2 regions of the Liquorilactobacillus nagelii DSM 13675 genome follow, and region 2 is predicted to be linked to the other one. Evidence: riboswitches for the same ligand, from Rfam matches in the RefSeq annotation. Region 2 holds a riboswitch; the other holds the start of a gene.
What was found. Region 2 has a riboswitch for FMN ahead of G6O73_RS03710 (ECF transporter S component). Riboswitches for the same ligand answer to the same signal wherever they lie in the genome.
Positions count from the first base shown of each region.

Region 1: linked by a shared signal. The riboswitch ahead of ribD (bifunctional diaminohydroxyphosphoribosylaminopyrimidine deaminase/5-amino-6-(5-phosphoribosylamino)uracil reductase RibD) and the one ahead of G6O73_RS03710 (ECF transporter S component) in region 2 are both predicted to bind FMN.

Region 1 is NZ_CP049304.1:45,694-53,048, reverse strand. It holds gene G6O73_RS00270 (hypothetical protein) at 150-1,565, shown strand; gene ribH (6,7-dimethyl-8-ribityllumazine synthase) at 1,894-2,364, opposite strand; gene G6O73_RS00260 (bifunctional 3,4-dihydroxy-2-butanone-4-phosphate synthase/GTP cyclohydrolase II) at 2,364-3,584, opposite strand; gene G6O73_RS00255 (riboflavin synthase) at 3,574-4,176, opposite strand; gene ribD (bifunctional diaminohydroxyphosphoribosylaminopyrimidine deaminase/5-amino-6-(5-phosphoribosylamino)uracil reductase RibD) at 4,169-5,215, opposite strand; FMN riboswitch at 5,362-5,495, opposite strand; gene G6O73_RS00245 (DUF488 domain-containing protein) at 5,547-5,909, opposite strand; gene G6O73_RS00240 (uracil-DNA glycosylase family protein) at 5,930-6,478, opposite strand; gene G6O73_RS00235 (lactate oxidase) at 6,623-7,355, opposite strand, start outside.
Region 2 is NZ_CP049304.1:679,875-687,229, forward strand. It holds gene G6O73_RS03675 (CvfB family protein) at 1-68, shown strand, start outside; gene fur (ferric iron uptake transcriptional regulator) at 94-558, shown strand; gene xerD (site-specific tyrosine recombinase XerD) at 525-1,457, shown strand; gene G6O73_RS03690 (GNAT family N-acetyltransferase) at 1,548-1,910, shown strand; gene G6O73_RS03695 (segregation and condensation protein A) at 1,897-2,649, shown strand; gene scpB (SMC-Scp complex subunit ScpB) at 2,659-3,258, shown strand; gene G6O73_RS03705 (pseudouridine synthase) at 3,259-3,981, shown strand; FMN riboswitch at 4,034-4,154, shown strand; gene G6O73_RS03710 (ECF transporter S component) at 4,264-4,845, shown strand; gene G6O73_RS03715 (helix-turn-helix domain-containing protein) at 4,952-6,004, shown strand; gene G6O73_RS03720 (RecQ family ATP-dependent DNA helicase) at 5,988-7,355, shown strand, end outside.

The DNA of each region.
Region 1 (7,355 bases), 630 kb from region 2:
CCTTTTTTCTGTCTTTATGGTTAAAACTGACTAATATCTTTCACCTTTCCACAAATATCTCATTGCACTTGCTAGCTTTGATAACAGTGGACAGTTTTATCTTTTTGAGTTTTAAGTCTTGCCAAAGATTTTCAAAACATTCGGCCAAGATGTTAGCAATAGCTGCATTTTTTTTATTTTCACCATTTGCTTACACTTATTATCTGCAAGTCTATTACACAGACTTGCCAATTTTAGTAATATTGTTGCTGATTTTCAAACTCCTGGCTGATTGGCCCCAAAAAAGAAGTTCCCAGTTTATCAATGCAGTTATTTTGTTCGGACTAGTTGTTTGTGGTCAACTAATTAAACCTAATTTAATAATTTTAGCAGTTGCCGGATTATTTTTAACATTTAGCTTACTCTTGCAGCAAAAAAAACAATCCTTGAAAAAATTAATAATTCCGCTGGCCGTCATTGGGTTTGCTTTTGCTGCAGCCTTTCCTGCCAGTAGCGCGGTCAACGCTGTCAGCGGCTTTAAAGCTAACAATCGCTATAGTTTCCCGCTGACTCATTGGGTTTGGATGAGTTATAATCCACATGATCACGGGATGTACAACACATCAGACGTTGAAAAAATGATTAGCTTACCATCTAAGACCACCCGACAAAAATATCTAGCAAAAGCTCTGCCAGAACGTTTAAACAGTTTGGGACTTGGTGGCATATTACAGCAATGGGTCGAAAAAGCTGCTGTTTCATTAAATGTCAGTACCCTCCAAGTCGCTTACACCGGCGGCTTTATCCAAGCTCCCAAATTCTATTTAAAATGGCAGCTGCCAGTACACATCTTAAGCCAAGCAATTATGCGAAGTAGCTTTATCTGGCTCTATTTGATCGGGTTAAGCCGCTGCTTGTTTCAGCTCAAGTATCGTTCCAAGCTTGATTCCATTCGTGAACTAGCAATTATTCTTGCTGTCGGCTACATTAGCTTTTATACACTGATTTGGGAAGCTGAAAGCCGTTATGGTCAAGTGCTATTGCCTTTACTCCTGATTATCAATACTTTACCTGGATATGAATTGCGATTCACTTGGAAAAAATCATTAACTGCCAAATTTGGAGCGATCATACTTTGCAACCTTGTCATTTTGAGTAATCTAATCAGCTGGCATACCGCAACAAACCAAATTATTGCCGCTCAAAGAAGTCAGCTTTCTTCACAATACCACGCTAAGACCAGTTGGTTATTGCCGGGAAAATCTGTTTCCCAAAAAATAATCTTCAATCATGACATTAACAAATTTTCAGTCGCCGTACCGCCAAAAGCCCAAATAACCGGAAAATTGATAAATGACCAAACCCAGCAGTGTTACTCGCTAACATCCAGCGGTTCATACTCCGGTATTATAGCAGCCGGATCGTATCATATTTTTTTAAGAAATAATGAGCTTCGATCACAACCAATTGAAATTACTCGGACTGTCAATTATCGACTAACCTCAGCAGTAGTAATGATAAACGGTCAAACGGCTCATTTTACCTCACTGATTTACAAAGGTATTTATAAATCTGAATCAATTTAGCGCGGTCACATTAAAATTTGACTGAACTAACAAAAATAAACCGCCAGCTTAATAAGAAAGCTGAAACGGATTATTTTTTTGCTATTAATTTATAATTTTTTAGCATACTTATTTTTCTAAAAGATTTATTTGTTCCCGATTTATAATCTGAGAATAACACATAAGATAGGTTTTAAAACATCTTATTGGTTGTTTTTCAATATGTTCAAATCTGCGCTCAATCGAATAACTGCCAGATTTTGTCAATCATCGCGAATACTTCGGGAATTGAATAGATAATTTAGGCACTTAAGTTTCAACTAGTTTATTATCTTTTTTGAGCATTTCATCAAATCTTTTGAATTTGCTGTTGTAAAGAAACCATCTCTAAGAGGGCCAGCGCGCATTCACTACCTTTATTGCCTGCCTTACCACCAGCCCGGTTCAATGCTTGATCCATTGTATCTGTAGTTAGAACACCAAACATTACGGGAACAGCTCCTTGGAGTGAAATTTCGGCAATTCCATTAGCGGCAGCGGCACAAACATAATCAAAATGCGCAGTTTCACCACGAACAACTGCTCCTAGAGCAATAATACCTTTAACTCGACCAGACTCGCTTAATAATCTGGCTGTTCGCGGAATCTCAAATGCTCCAGGTACCCAATAAACTTCAATATTTTCCGCCGTCACTCCAGCTTGAAACAAAGTTTGCCGCGCACCTTCCAACAACCGTTTAGTTACTAAATCATTAAATTTGGCAATCACAATTCCAATTCGCTGCTTTTCTCCATCATAATTCCCAACATATTCTTTCATTAGTTGACCTCCTTAAGTAGATGTCCCATCTGTGATTTTTTGGTTTTTAGATAGTCCAAGTTCTCAGGATAAACCTTACCTTCCAAACCAATTCGTCGACATACTTCGATCCCCAAATCTTCAAGTTGATTAACTTTATCGGGATTATTAGTCAATAAGTCAACCTGAGTAACTCCTTTTTGGTGCAAAATTGCCGCTGCTATTCCATAATCACGCTGATCGGCTTCAAATCCTAAAGCCAAGTTAGCAGCTACCGTATCTAAGTTAGCTTGTTGTTGTAATTGATAGGCTTTTAATTTATTCAAAAGACCAATACTGCGTCCTTCTTGTCGCAAATATAAAACTGCTCCATTTTTGGCAGCCGCAATTTTTTTCAATGATAGTTCCAACTGATCACCACAATCACAACGTTTAGACCCTAACAAATCACCCGTTAGACATTCCGAATGCAAACGGAGCAGCAATGGTTGGTCCAGCTTGATCTTTCCTTTAGATATCAACAACGTCGGTTCCTTACCATCAAATGTCGTAAATGCTTCAACTAAAAAATCTCCATAGCGGGTGGGGAGCTTAATATGAACCGCTGAATTTGCAACATCGATATTTTTCAAATAACGATACGTTTGTAAATCCTCAATTGATATCAACGGTAATTGCATTCCTTCAGCAAAAGCTTTTAAATCTTTGCGACGAGCCATTGTTCCATCTTTTTTTAAAATTTCCATAATATAAGCGACTGGTTGCGCACCTGCTAATTTTGCTAAATCAACGGCAGCTTCAGTATGTCCGCCGCGTTCCAAAACACCATGTTCTTTGGCTATCAATGGGAAAATGTGGCCTGGCTGGTAAAAATCGGTTAGTTGAGCTGCTGGATCGGCTAATTTTTTTATTGTGGTTGCTCGATCAAAAGCTGAAATCCCAGTAACCGTCTTTTTAGCATCAACACTCACAGTAAAAGCCGTATGAAAAGCATCGGTAGAGTTGGCACTCATTGGCCGTAATCCTAAACGCTGAGCAACCTGTGGGGCTAATGGAACACATAACAATCCACGTGCTTTCGTCACCATTTTGTTAACGGTTGTAGGGGTGACAAATTCTGCTAAACCAATTAAGTCTCCTTCGGCTTCACGCTGTTCATCATCAGTAACAACTACTAATCCACCCTGTTTTAAAACATTCACCGCTTGCTCTACACGCTCAATAATTTGTTTAGCTTTCATTACTTACCTCCTCTTGTCGCAAAAGATACCGACTTAAAACATCTACCTCAACATTTACCTGCTCACCTACTTGCAAACTTCCTAAGTTCGTAATCTGTTGAGTTAACGGGATCAAACTAACACTGAACCCACTTTGATCAACTGCCATTACCGTTAAACTAACTCCATTAATCGCGATTGATCCTTTTTCAGCGATAAACGGCAAATACTTTTTAGATACTTGAAAAGTCAAAATCAGTGCTGTTTGTTCATTTTCTCGTTTAACCACCATTGCCGTTGTATCAACATGTCCTAAAACAAAATGACCAGCAATCCGAGTTGTCGGCAATAAAGCCGGTTCAAGATTAACTAATGCTCCTTGTCTAATTTTTTGCAAATTGGTTCGCCGCAAAGTTTCTGGCATTAAATCAACCCTAAACTCGGTTGCATCAAGTTGAGTAACAGTTAAACAAATTCCGTTAACTGCAATGCTGTCGCCAGTTTTCTTAGCTAGTTTGGAAGTATCGGAAACAGTAATTGTCAAACTAATCTTTGAAGCAGTTTTTATCAAACCTTTCAAGCGACCTTGTGTCACAATAATTCCGCTAAACATTTGACTCCTCCTTAGTTCTGATAAGTTCAAAGCGAAAATCTTCACCGATTTGTTGCTGATTTATTACTCTGTAGTTAATGAAATTAGGAGTCGCTTTGCCGAATGCTGCTGGTAAACCTATTCCACCAAAAATGTGAGGAGTCAGATAAATAACCAACCGATCAACAATTCCAGCTCCTAAATAATCTGCTTGAATCTGTGCACCACCTTCAATTAGTAATGACTGGATTCCACGCTGATATAATAACTGGATTACTTTTTGTGATGACCACTCATCGTCGGTTAAGACCGTCACCTGTGGCGGCCATTCTCGCTTGGATTTCTTACGACTCAATAACAAAATCGGAGCAGTTGACTTAAACAATCGTAAACTCAAATCAAGTTGATCCGCATCATTAACTAAAACAACTCTGACTGGCGGATATAAAAGGTTAGCTAAGCGAACTGTCAGTTGTGGATCATCGACTTTTAAAGTGTTCTCACCAATTAATATTGCCTGTTGCTGCGCTCGCAATTGCTGCGTATCTGCAAAAGTTGCTGGACCAGTTAAGATACTCCTAACCCCGCTTTGAGCATTGATTTTTCCATCAAAACTCATTGCATATTTAAGAGTAACCCAAGGACGCTGATGCCGATAAAAAAAGTTATAAGCTGGATTCAATTGCTGAGTTTGATTTAAAATTTCAACTTTAATCCCAGCTTGTCGCAAAATTTGGCAACCTTTTCCAGCAACCAGAGGATTAGGATCAAGTTGTCCAATTATTACCCTAGAAAAGCCAACCTCAACTATTTTTTTAGCACAAGGTGGTGTTTTCCCATAATGACTGCAAGGTTCCAATGTGACATACATGGTTGCTCCACGAGCGGCCGCAAGCTTCGTTAGCTGATTTAGTGCGTTGATTTCAGCATGCGGTTCCCCGAATTGATGGTGAAAGCCGCAAGCCAAAATTTCTTGATTTTTAACAATCACCGCACCAACTAACGGATTAGTCCAAGTTTTTCCCTGACCTTTTTTAGCAAGCTCACTTGCCAATTGCATATAATCTCTTTTCGTAACTTAAATCACCCCACAAAAAAAGCCCCGCATTATTTTTTATGCGGGGCAGAATTTTTGAAAGCTAAATAAGATTTCAACTGAGCTGGATAACACAAAAATCCAAAACAGTAAATCTCATTAAAAATCAAATTTTTCTTCTCTCATCCAGACTTTACTGTCGGTCCCAGACTCACACTGGATCCACCGCATAACGCGGGTCACGGACTTCAACTTACTAGTTGTCACCGTCGGTCGGGAATTTCACCCTGCCCCGAAGAAATCTATTCAGTTATCAAAAGAAGAATACTATATTTCACTTAAAAATACAAGTACATCAAGATAACCGCTGTTCAACAAATTGCTTTAAAACAACTGCTTGATTATGCTGTAAATCTTTGGCACCAAATAAAAAAATTACATCCTGCTGCATCAGTTGTTGTGAAACAAGCTGAATAAAAGTTTTGGCTTGGGGATTTTGTTTTAATTCAAGCAAATATTTATCACGAAATTCATAAAATTTTGCCGGATCATGATTAAACCACTGGCGTAAACTTTTACTTGGACCAATTTCTTTAAACCATTGATCTAGATGGGCACTTTCCTTTGAAATACCACGCGGCCATAAACGGTCGACTAAGATTCGATAACCAGTAAAATTTGACGTCTTTTGATAGATCCTAACTAATTTGATTTGCATTTTTGAACCTCTTTTTTACCTTAATTCAAAACAGACTTAACTCGATATTGTAATTCTGAAACAACCTCATTTTCAAACCACGGATTCTTTTTTAACCACCCATAATTCAGTGGCGACGGATGCACTAATGGAAAATACCGTGGTAGATATTTTCGATATTCTCTAACAGTAGTTGTTAATCGGGTTGAGTTAGGCTGCCGCAAGTAAAAATGCTGTGCATAACTTCCAACCAGCAAAGTCAACTTGACCTGTGGTAGATACTTCCACAATTGCGGATGCCATTTGGCAGCAAATTCTTTTCGTGGAGGAAGATCACCACTTTTGCCTCGACCAGGATAATAAAAATCAAGCGGCAAAATTGCAATTTTAGCTGGACAATAAAACTCTGCTGGTGTAATCCCCATCCAGTGCCGCAACTTTTTACCGCTGGCGTCGTTCCACATTTTTTGAGTTTGCTCAGCTTTAAGTCCTGGAGCTTGACCAACAATCAAAATTTTTGCTTGCGGATCAACTGTAAATAATGGTCGAATTGCGCGTTCAGTATATTTTTGATTCTCTGGATCAGCCATAATCGCTTGAACTAAACTTTTAAGTTCTTCTTTCAAGGTTACCCATTCCTGTCTTGTTCTTTTTAATTAATTCTATTAAAACAAAACCCTTACTAATTAGCAAAAAAAACAGGACTGAAATGTCAGCCCTGCTTTTCTAATTAATTAGTGACGAATCAGTTTTGCTTGCTTCACATCTTCAATCGTTTTAGTTCCAGCTAATTGCATATCTATTTTCAACTCATCATTCAAATGATTAATAACCGAAGCGACACCTTGGGCACCACCTAAAGCCAACCCATAGATTACTGGCCGAGCTAAAGCTACTAAATCAGCTCCACTAGCCAATGCTTTAAAGACATGTGATCCACGGCGGACCCCACTATCAAAAATTACTGGTACTCGATGATCAACTGCTTGGGCCACTTCATGTAAAACATCAAATGCTGCTGGTCCACCATTTAACTGTCGTCCACCATGGTTGGATACATAAATTCCTTGAGCACCGGCACCAATTGCCAATAAAGCATCTTCAGCACTTTCTATTCCTTTAACAATTACTGGTAAATGAGTATATTCAGCAATTTTACGAACATCAGCTGGAGCAATTTTTTGGGCAGCTGCTGCATAAATTTCCATGATTCCTTTTCCCTTACCATCACCTTCAGAAAACTTTGCAAGATTTGCCATTGGAATTGGAAATTGGAAATTATTAATAATATCTGATTCACGATAACCATCAACAGTAGCATCGACTGTCAAAATAATGCCCTTAGCACCGGCTTTAACTGCCTCATCAAGTAAACTCCGATTAAAGTCCCAGTCCTTACTCATATATAACTGGAAAAATTGTGGTGCACCTTTACCAGCTGCTGCTGTATCAGCAATCGAAGTTGAA
Region 2 (7,355 bases):
ATTTATTGAAGAATGGTCTAATTGAACAAAAAGATGGCCAAATTTTTTTGAAATCAATTGACAAATAGGCAAAAGAAAGAAGTGATCGACTTGGTGCTACAGCCAGAAGAACTCGGCCAGATCGAAAAAAAGCTTCATCAAGCTGGTTTAAAATTAACACCGCAAAGACGGGCAACCGTAAAGACGCTAGTTCGACTACATGAGAGTCATCTTTCAGCTGAAGAGTTATTTGCTAAAGTCAAAGAGGCTGAGCCAGAAATTGGATTGGCAACTGTTTACCGAACATTAGAAGTTCTAGCTGAGCTAAAAATTGTTAATCGCGTTAGTTTTGAAGATGGAATTACTAGGTATGATTTACGGACGGAAGATTCTGGACACTTTCATCATCATCTTTTGTGCCAAATTTGCGGAGCAGTTGAAGAGATTCATGAAGATCTCTTAGTTGATGTTGAAATGAAGGTTAAAGAAAAGTATGGTTTTGAAGTTGCTGACCATCGTTTAACCTTTTTGGGTGTTTGTGCCAAATGTCGGGCAAAACGGCAGCGGCATCTGCAATAGAGGTGGTAGTTATCGATAATCTGGTTAAAGATTACTTGCACTATTTAAAAGTTGAGCGTGGCTTAACTGATAATACCATTGCCAGCTATGGAAATGATTTAAAACAATTTAATCATTATTTGCGTGAACAACAACTAACGGATTATCAAACTGTAACCCGGGATTTAATTTTAAATTTTTTGCAATTTGAAATGCAGCAAGGAAAAACTGCCAGTTCAATTACTCGTTCGGTTACTAGCTTGCGCAAGTTTTTTCAATATTTGACCGAAGAAGCAGTTATCAAGAAAGATCCGATGTTGTTGATCGATTCACCCAAAAAAAGAGAACATTTGCCAGAGGTGTTGTCGGTTGCTGAGGTTGAGCAATTATTAAAGACACCTGATACGACTAAGATACTGGGCTTACGCGATCGTGCAATGCTTGAAGTTATGTATGCGACGGGTCTGCGTGTCAGTGAGTTGGTCCATTTAAAATTGGCAGATTTGCACTTAAGCTTGGGATTGTTGCAAACTCTTGGAAAGGGTCAAAAAGAACGGATTGTTCCGTTAGGTTCCCAGGCTGTTAAGTGGGTTGAACTTTATTTAACTGAAGCCCGACCAAAACTATTGGGAAAACAACGTTCGAAATTTGTTTTTTTAAACCATCATGGCCGTGGTTTGACACGTCAGGGTGTCTGGAAGAACCTTAAGCAGTTAGTTAGAGCAGCTGGAATTCAGAAAGATGTTACTCCGCATACTCTCAGACACTCCTTTGCAACGCATATTTTGGAAAATGGAGCTGACTTACGAGTTGTTCAAGAGCTCCTCGGACATGCGGATATTTCGACAACACAGATTTATACCCATCTTTCTAAAAAGAGGCTACAGGGAATTTATAATCAATATCATCCACGAGCCTGAGGAATGCTTGTTTGTTTGAAACAGCATTTTATGGTAAAATAGCTGGGATTTACGATTCTGCTAGCTGCAGTTGACCATAGGAGGTCTACAATGCTGTATAAGTATAAGAACGATTATCAAAAAATTGCCATGGGATTGTTATCCTTTATTCCGGATTTAAAGGAATTATCACATTTAAAGGCCGAATTGCAATGGTACCAAGGAGAAGAAAACCGAATTCTTTTCTTATGGAAAAACCAAAATGGTGATTTTGTCGGTGTGGTTGGAGTAGAAATCTCAACCGAAATTTTAATGGTGCGGCATATTGCAATTTCACCAGCGGAACGCAATGAGGGTGTCAGCTTTCAAATGCTTGATGCTTTAGATCAATTATATCCAAATCGAAAAATGATGGGCAGTATGGAAACGGCCGGATTAATTTCAAAGTGGGAACAGCATCATGGAGACTACTAAACAGTCTAAGCAGCTGACTTTCAAGTTAGCTGCTTTTGAAGGTCCACTTGATTTATTACTGCATTTGATTAAACAAAATCAGATGGATATTTACGACATTCAAATTTCTGCGATTACTTCGCAATATTTGGATTACTTACATCAAATGCAGTCGCTTTCTTTAGACATTGCTGGTGAGTATTTAGTTATGGCGGCCACATTGTTGAGTATTAAAAGTCGCTTGCTGTTACCACAGCATGAGGAGCTAGATCCACCGGTCGATGATCAACTTGATCCACGGCAGGAATTAGTTGAACAATTATTAGCTCACCAATGCTTTCAATTAACGGCTCAAAAATTACAAGAATTGGCTGAGAAACGTCAGTGTGATTATTCGCGGGCCCCAGCTGAGGTTCCACTAGCTAGCCAAAAATTACTATTAAAAAAACAATTGAAAATTTCTGAACTTGAGCATTATTTTGGGCAGGTATTACTTCGTCAGCGCCAACGGCAACAATTGAAACGTGTACGTCATGTCCATTCAGAAAAATTCACTATTGAAGGCGAGATAGAACGATTGGGCAAGCAAGTAGCTAAACGAGTAGGTTGGCTAACTTTTGATGAATTGTTTCGTGCGGATGATGTAATCTTAGAACAAGTTGTTACTTCTTTTTTGGCATTACTTGAATTAATCAAACGTGGCCAAATTGAAGTTAGGCAAGAAACGGATTTAGGCCCAATCAAGTTGAAGGGAGTCTAATAATTCAAAATGACATCAAATTTGGCTAAAATTGAAGCTTTACTTTTTGTCAGTGGGGATCAAGGAATTACTCCTAGCGAGTTAGCAAATTTGACTGGCTTAGCTAAGCCAGCGGTTTTTGCACAGTTAGATGAATTGAAAAAAAAATATCAAGTTGATTCGACAAGTAGTCTCAAGTTACATATGACTGATGAACGAGTCCGGCTAACAACTAAAAGTGTATATGCACCATTGTTAGAGAACTATTTTGCAATTCCCAACCAAGTATCTTTATCTCGAGCAGCAATGGAAACTTTGTCCATTATAGCTTATAAGCAACCTGTGACTCGAGCAGATATTGAAGAGATTCGTGGTGTAGGCGCAAATGGAGCCTTGAAACGTCTGTTATTATTGGATTTAATTACCGAAGCAGGGCGACTTGAGGTTCCCGGCAGACCGATTGTTTATGCGACAACAGAATTTTTTTTGGATCGTTTCGGCTTACATTCATTGCAAGAATTACCGCCATTTCCACAAGCTGAACAGCTTGATTTACCATTAGAAACTGATGATTTGTTGGCTCGTTTTAATGATTTAGTCGAACCAGCAGAAGATAAAGAGGAGAAATAATTGAAAGCTAAAGAAAGATTGCAAAAGGTGATGGCTGAGGCAGGAGTAGCTTCAAGAAGAGCATCGGAAAAGTTAATTTTAGCAGGAAAAGTTAAAGTTAATGGTGAAATTATTCGTGAATTAGGAACGAAAGTCTCAAATGATGATGCAATTCAAGTTGAAGGAAAATTAATTGAACAAGAGAAAAAAGATTATTACTTGTTTTACAAACCTCGTGGTGTAATTTCAGCAGTTACTGATAATCATCATCGGAAAGTTGTGGTTGATTACTTTCCAGAGGTAACCGAAAGAATTTACCCGATCGGTCGCTTAGATTATGATACATCTGGAATTTTGTTAGTAACGAATGATGGTGAACTGGCTAATCAAATGATGCATCCTCGTTTCAAAGTTGCAAAGACATATTTAGCCAAAGTTAAGGGCATTCCAACTAAAGAGCAGTTGCAGCAACTAGAAAAAGGAATCATGATTGATGGTCGTAAAACAGCGCCGGCAAGAATTAAAAAAATTGCCATCAAAAAGGACAATTCTTTGTGGCAGTTAACAATTCATGAAGGACGTAATCATCAAGTGAAGAAAATGTTTGCAGCCATTGGTCATCCAGTTAATAAATTGAGACGTGAACGTTATGGATTTCTTGATTTAACGGGGTTAGTTTCGGGACAGTATCGTCGTTTAACGGGTAATGAAATTGAACGTTTGCGGAATCTGATTAAAAAATAAGCTTGCTCTATGTTATTTTTTATGTTACACTTATTTTATAAATTTAATAGTAGTTTATCTTCAGGGGCAGGGTGCAACTCCCGACCGGCGGTAATAGGCCGCGACCTACAGTGATGTAGTTGAACTGGTGTGATTCCAGTGCCGACAGTATAGTCTGGATAAAGAAGATAGGGCTTATTTGAGAATAGACAAATAAACTCTGTTGGTCGCCGCTGATCAACAGAGTTTTTTTTTCGACAATTGATAAGTGCCCGGAGATGAACTCATCAGGAGGTCATTATGATGGTGGTTACTGCTACTAGGAAATATGTTTTGGCGGCTTGCTTGGCAGGCATTTCTTATTTGTTAATGTTTTTAGCGTTTTCGGTAATTCCAATTGTTCCTTATATGAAAATCGATTTTTCTGATTTGCCAATTTTGCTAGGAATGTTTTTATTAGGACCAATGGGCGGGATAGAAATTGCGTTAATTCGTTCACTGCTTTACTTTTTAATTTCTGGACCATCGATTGCTCAATTAATCGGAGTGGCCACAAGTTTTGCAGCAACCCTACTTTTTTGCCTACCAATTTATTACTTGTTGCGTCGCGATCAAACACCCAATTTAAAGAATATTCTAGTAACAATTTTATCTGCGACTTTATTACTGACATTTGTTTTGTCATTAGCTAATTGGTTAATTATTACACCACTCTATATGAGTGTTTTAGGAATGAAATTGTCCTTACCATTAAGTAAATTGGTGTTGTTTGGAGTAGTTCCCTTTAATTTAATTAAAGGTGTGTTAGTCGGAACTGCATTTTGGTTGTTATTTTCCCGGATGCGTTTTTGGATTGCGGATCATTCGCTAAATAATAACCGTTAAATACAAAATTAAAATTCAGCCAGCTCTAAGGGCTGTTTTTTTGTGAAAAAAATTAGTTGCTAACGTATAATTAAGTTAGGACTTTTATCCGAAAGGACAGAGTATAATGGCAGATCAACGAATTTTGTATTTTTTTTCAACTGTTCAAGCCCGACGTCCAGTAGTTATTAGACAATTACTAATTAACAAAAGAACTGTTTCTAACTTATTTTGGGGATTAGAATATCAGTTGCTTGATTGGCTTGCAGTTGCGCCCAACTTGAATAAAGTTTATTTTGAACAACAAATTGATCAGTTGCAACATTCAGAAAGTCTAAAAGTAGTTGAAAATGGAGTGATTTTGACTCCTAGTGGATTTCAGCAATGGCAAAAATATCAAGCAATTCACTACTGGCGGCAAGCACCGCTATTAGTTCAACAATACCAAGTTAGAGCTTGGGAGAAAATGCTGGCATTATTAATCCAAGTTTTTTCAGAAATGACTTATCATAATCCGCATTATTACGTTAATATTACTGATCCACAATTGCAATACTGGTTAAAGCGTTGGTTGCGACATTTTTCTAGGCAACAGTTGCAACAAGAATTTGTACAGACGTTAACAACATTCCTGATTCAAAAACCCCAGCTCGTTGCTGATGTTTTTTTAAATATGTTTTCCGGTCATCAAGTTGCGGGACAAACACTGTTGCAGCTACAACAGCAAACCGGGTGGACAGTTGGAGAATTAAATTGTTTATTGAGTGATTTTTCACTACAGTTAGCAGAAAAGCTTCTGACTCAAGGGCCTGCTTGGCAAGAATTGATAAAACTTTTTCGTTTGCCAAGTCGCTTAACGGCGAGCAGTGTCCGCAGTTATCAATTGTTTTTAAAGCGGCAAACGGTAGCAGAGATTGCCCGTCAAAGGAAACTTAAAGTTAGTACTATTCAAGAACATTTATTGGAAGCTGCTATTTTTGAAAACGATTTTCCGTATCAACACATATTGTCAACTGAGATTCAACGACAATTGCTCGTTTCATTTCCGCAATCTGATTTAGTAAATTGGAATTATCAAGTTGTTAACCAGTTAGGAATTCCATTTTTTCAATTTCGCTTATTTCAAATTCAGCAATTAAAACAAAAGAAAGGAGGCAACCTCCTTGTTAACAAAAAGTGAATTGTCAGCGGGTTTGCAGCGCTATTTTGGCTATCAATCTTTCAAACTAGGTCAAAGTGACACTTTGATGGCTTTAGGAGAGCAACATTGCGCGGTGGCAATTCTTCCAACAGGTACTGGTAAATCACTTTGCTATCAATTATATGGCTTGATGACTAAACAACCAGTCTTGGTTATTTCACCATTGATTTCTTTGATGCAAGATCAAGTCAAGGAATTAAAGTATATTGGTGAACATCAAGCGGCTGCATTGACTTCAATGTTATCTAAACAAGAAAAAAGATTTGTTTTGCGGCATTTAGCTGAGTATCATTTTATTTTTATTTCACCCGAGATGGCTTTACAGCCAGCAATGCTTCGTCAGTTGCAGCGTCTAAAGTTAGGTTTGTTAGTAATTGATGAAGCTCATTGTATTTCTCAATGGGGTCCGGATTTTCGTCCGGAATATTTGCAACTAGGTTTTTTGCGCCAACAACTACAGCAACCACTAACACTAGCTTTAACGGCTACTGCAACACCACGGGTAAAAAAAGATATTTGTAACTTATTATTTACTGCAGATGAGCAGGCTACAGTAATTGAGCAATCAGTTGATCGACCTAATATTTATTTGGCAGTTGAACCAGCGGAAAATATTGTCAAAAAAAATGAAAAATTGATTTATTTAATCCAACAATTAAAAACACCGGGATTAGTTTATTTTACTAGCCGTAAAGCAACCGAAAAATTTGCTCAGCTAATTTCAAAAGTTACTGATTTAAATGCCGCCGCCTATCACGCTGAACTAACTCAACAAGAACGTTTTGCTGTTCAACAGCAATTCATGTTGGGAAATTTGGATGTTGTTTGTGCTACCAGTGCTTTTGGAATGGGAATTAATCAAAAAAACGTGCGGTATGTTATCCACTACCATTTACCAACTGACTTGGAAAGCTATTTACAAGAAATTGGCCGTGCGGGTCGTGATGGTCAACAAAGCATTGCAATTTTGTTATATTCACCGGAAGATTTTGGTCGGCAACGGCAATTAAGTTTTTCAAATTTGCCCCAACCTAACGAGTTGAAAAACTATCAAACGGCAACTAAGCAACAACGGCAATATCTGATTCAAAATGAAACAAATTATCAGTTGATTGATTTTTATGCAACTCGAGGTTGGAATGTCGAACGACAACAGCAATTGTTTGATCAGCGAAGACAGCAAAAACGTCAACAGTTAAGCAGTTTGGAGACTTACTTAAAACTGACGACTTGTCGGCGGCAATTTATCTGTCACTACTTTGGTGAAGCAGGCAGTTCTATCCAGCATGATAGCAAATGCTGTCAGTTAGCTGAACAACCACTTGATTTA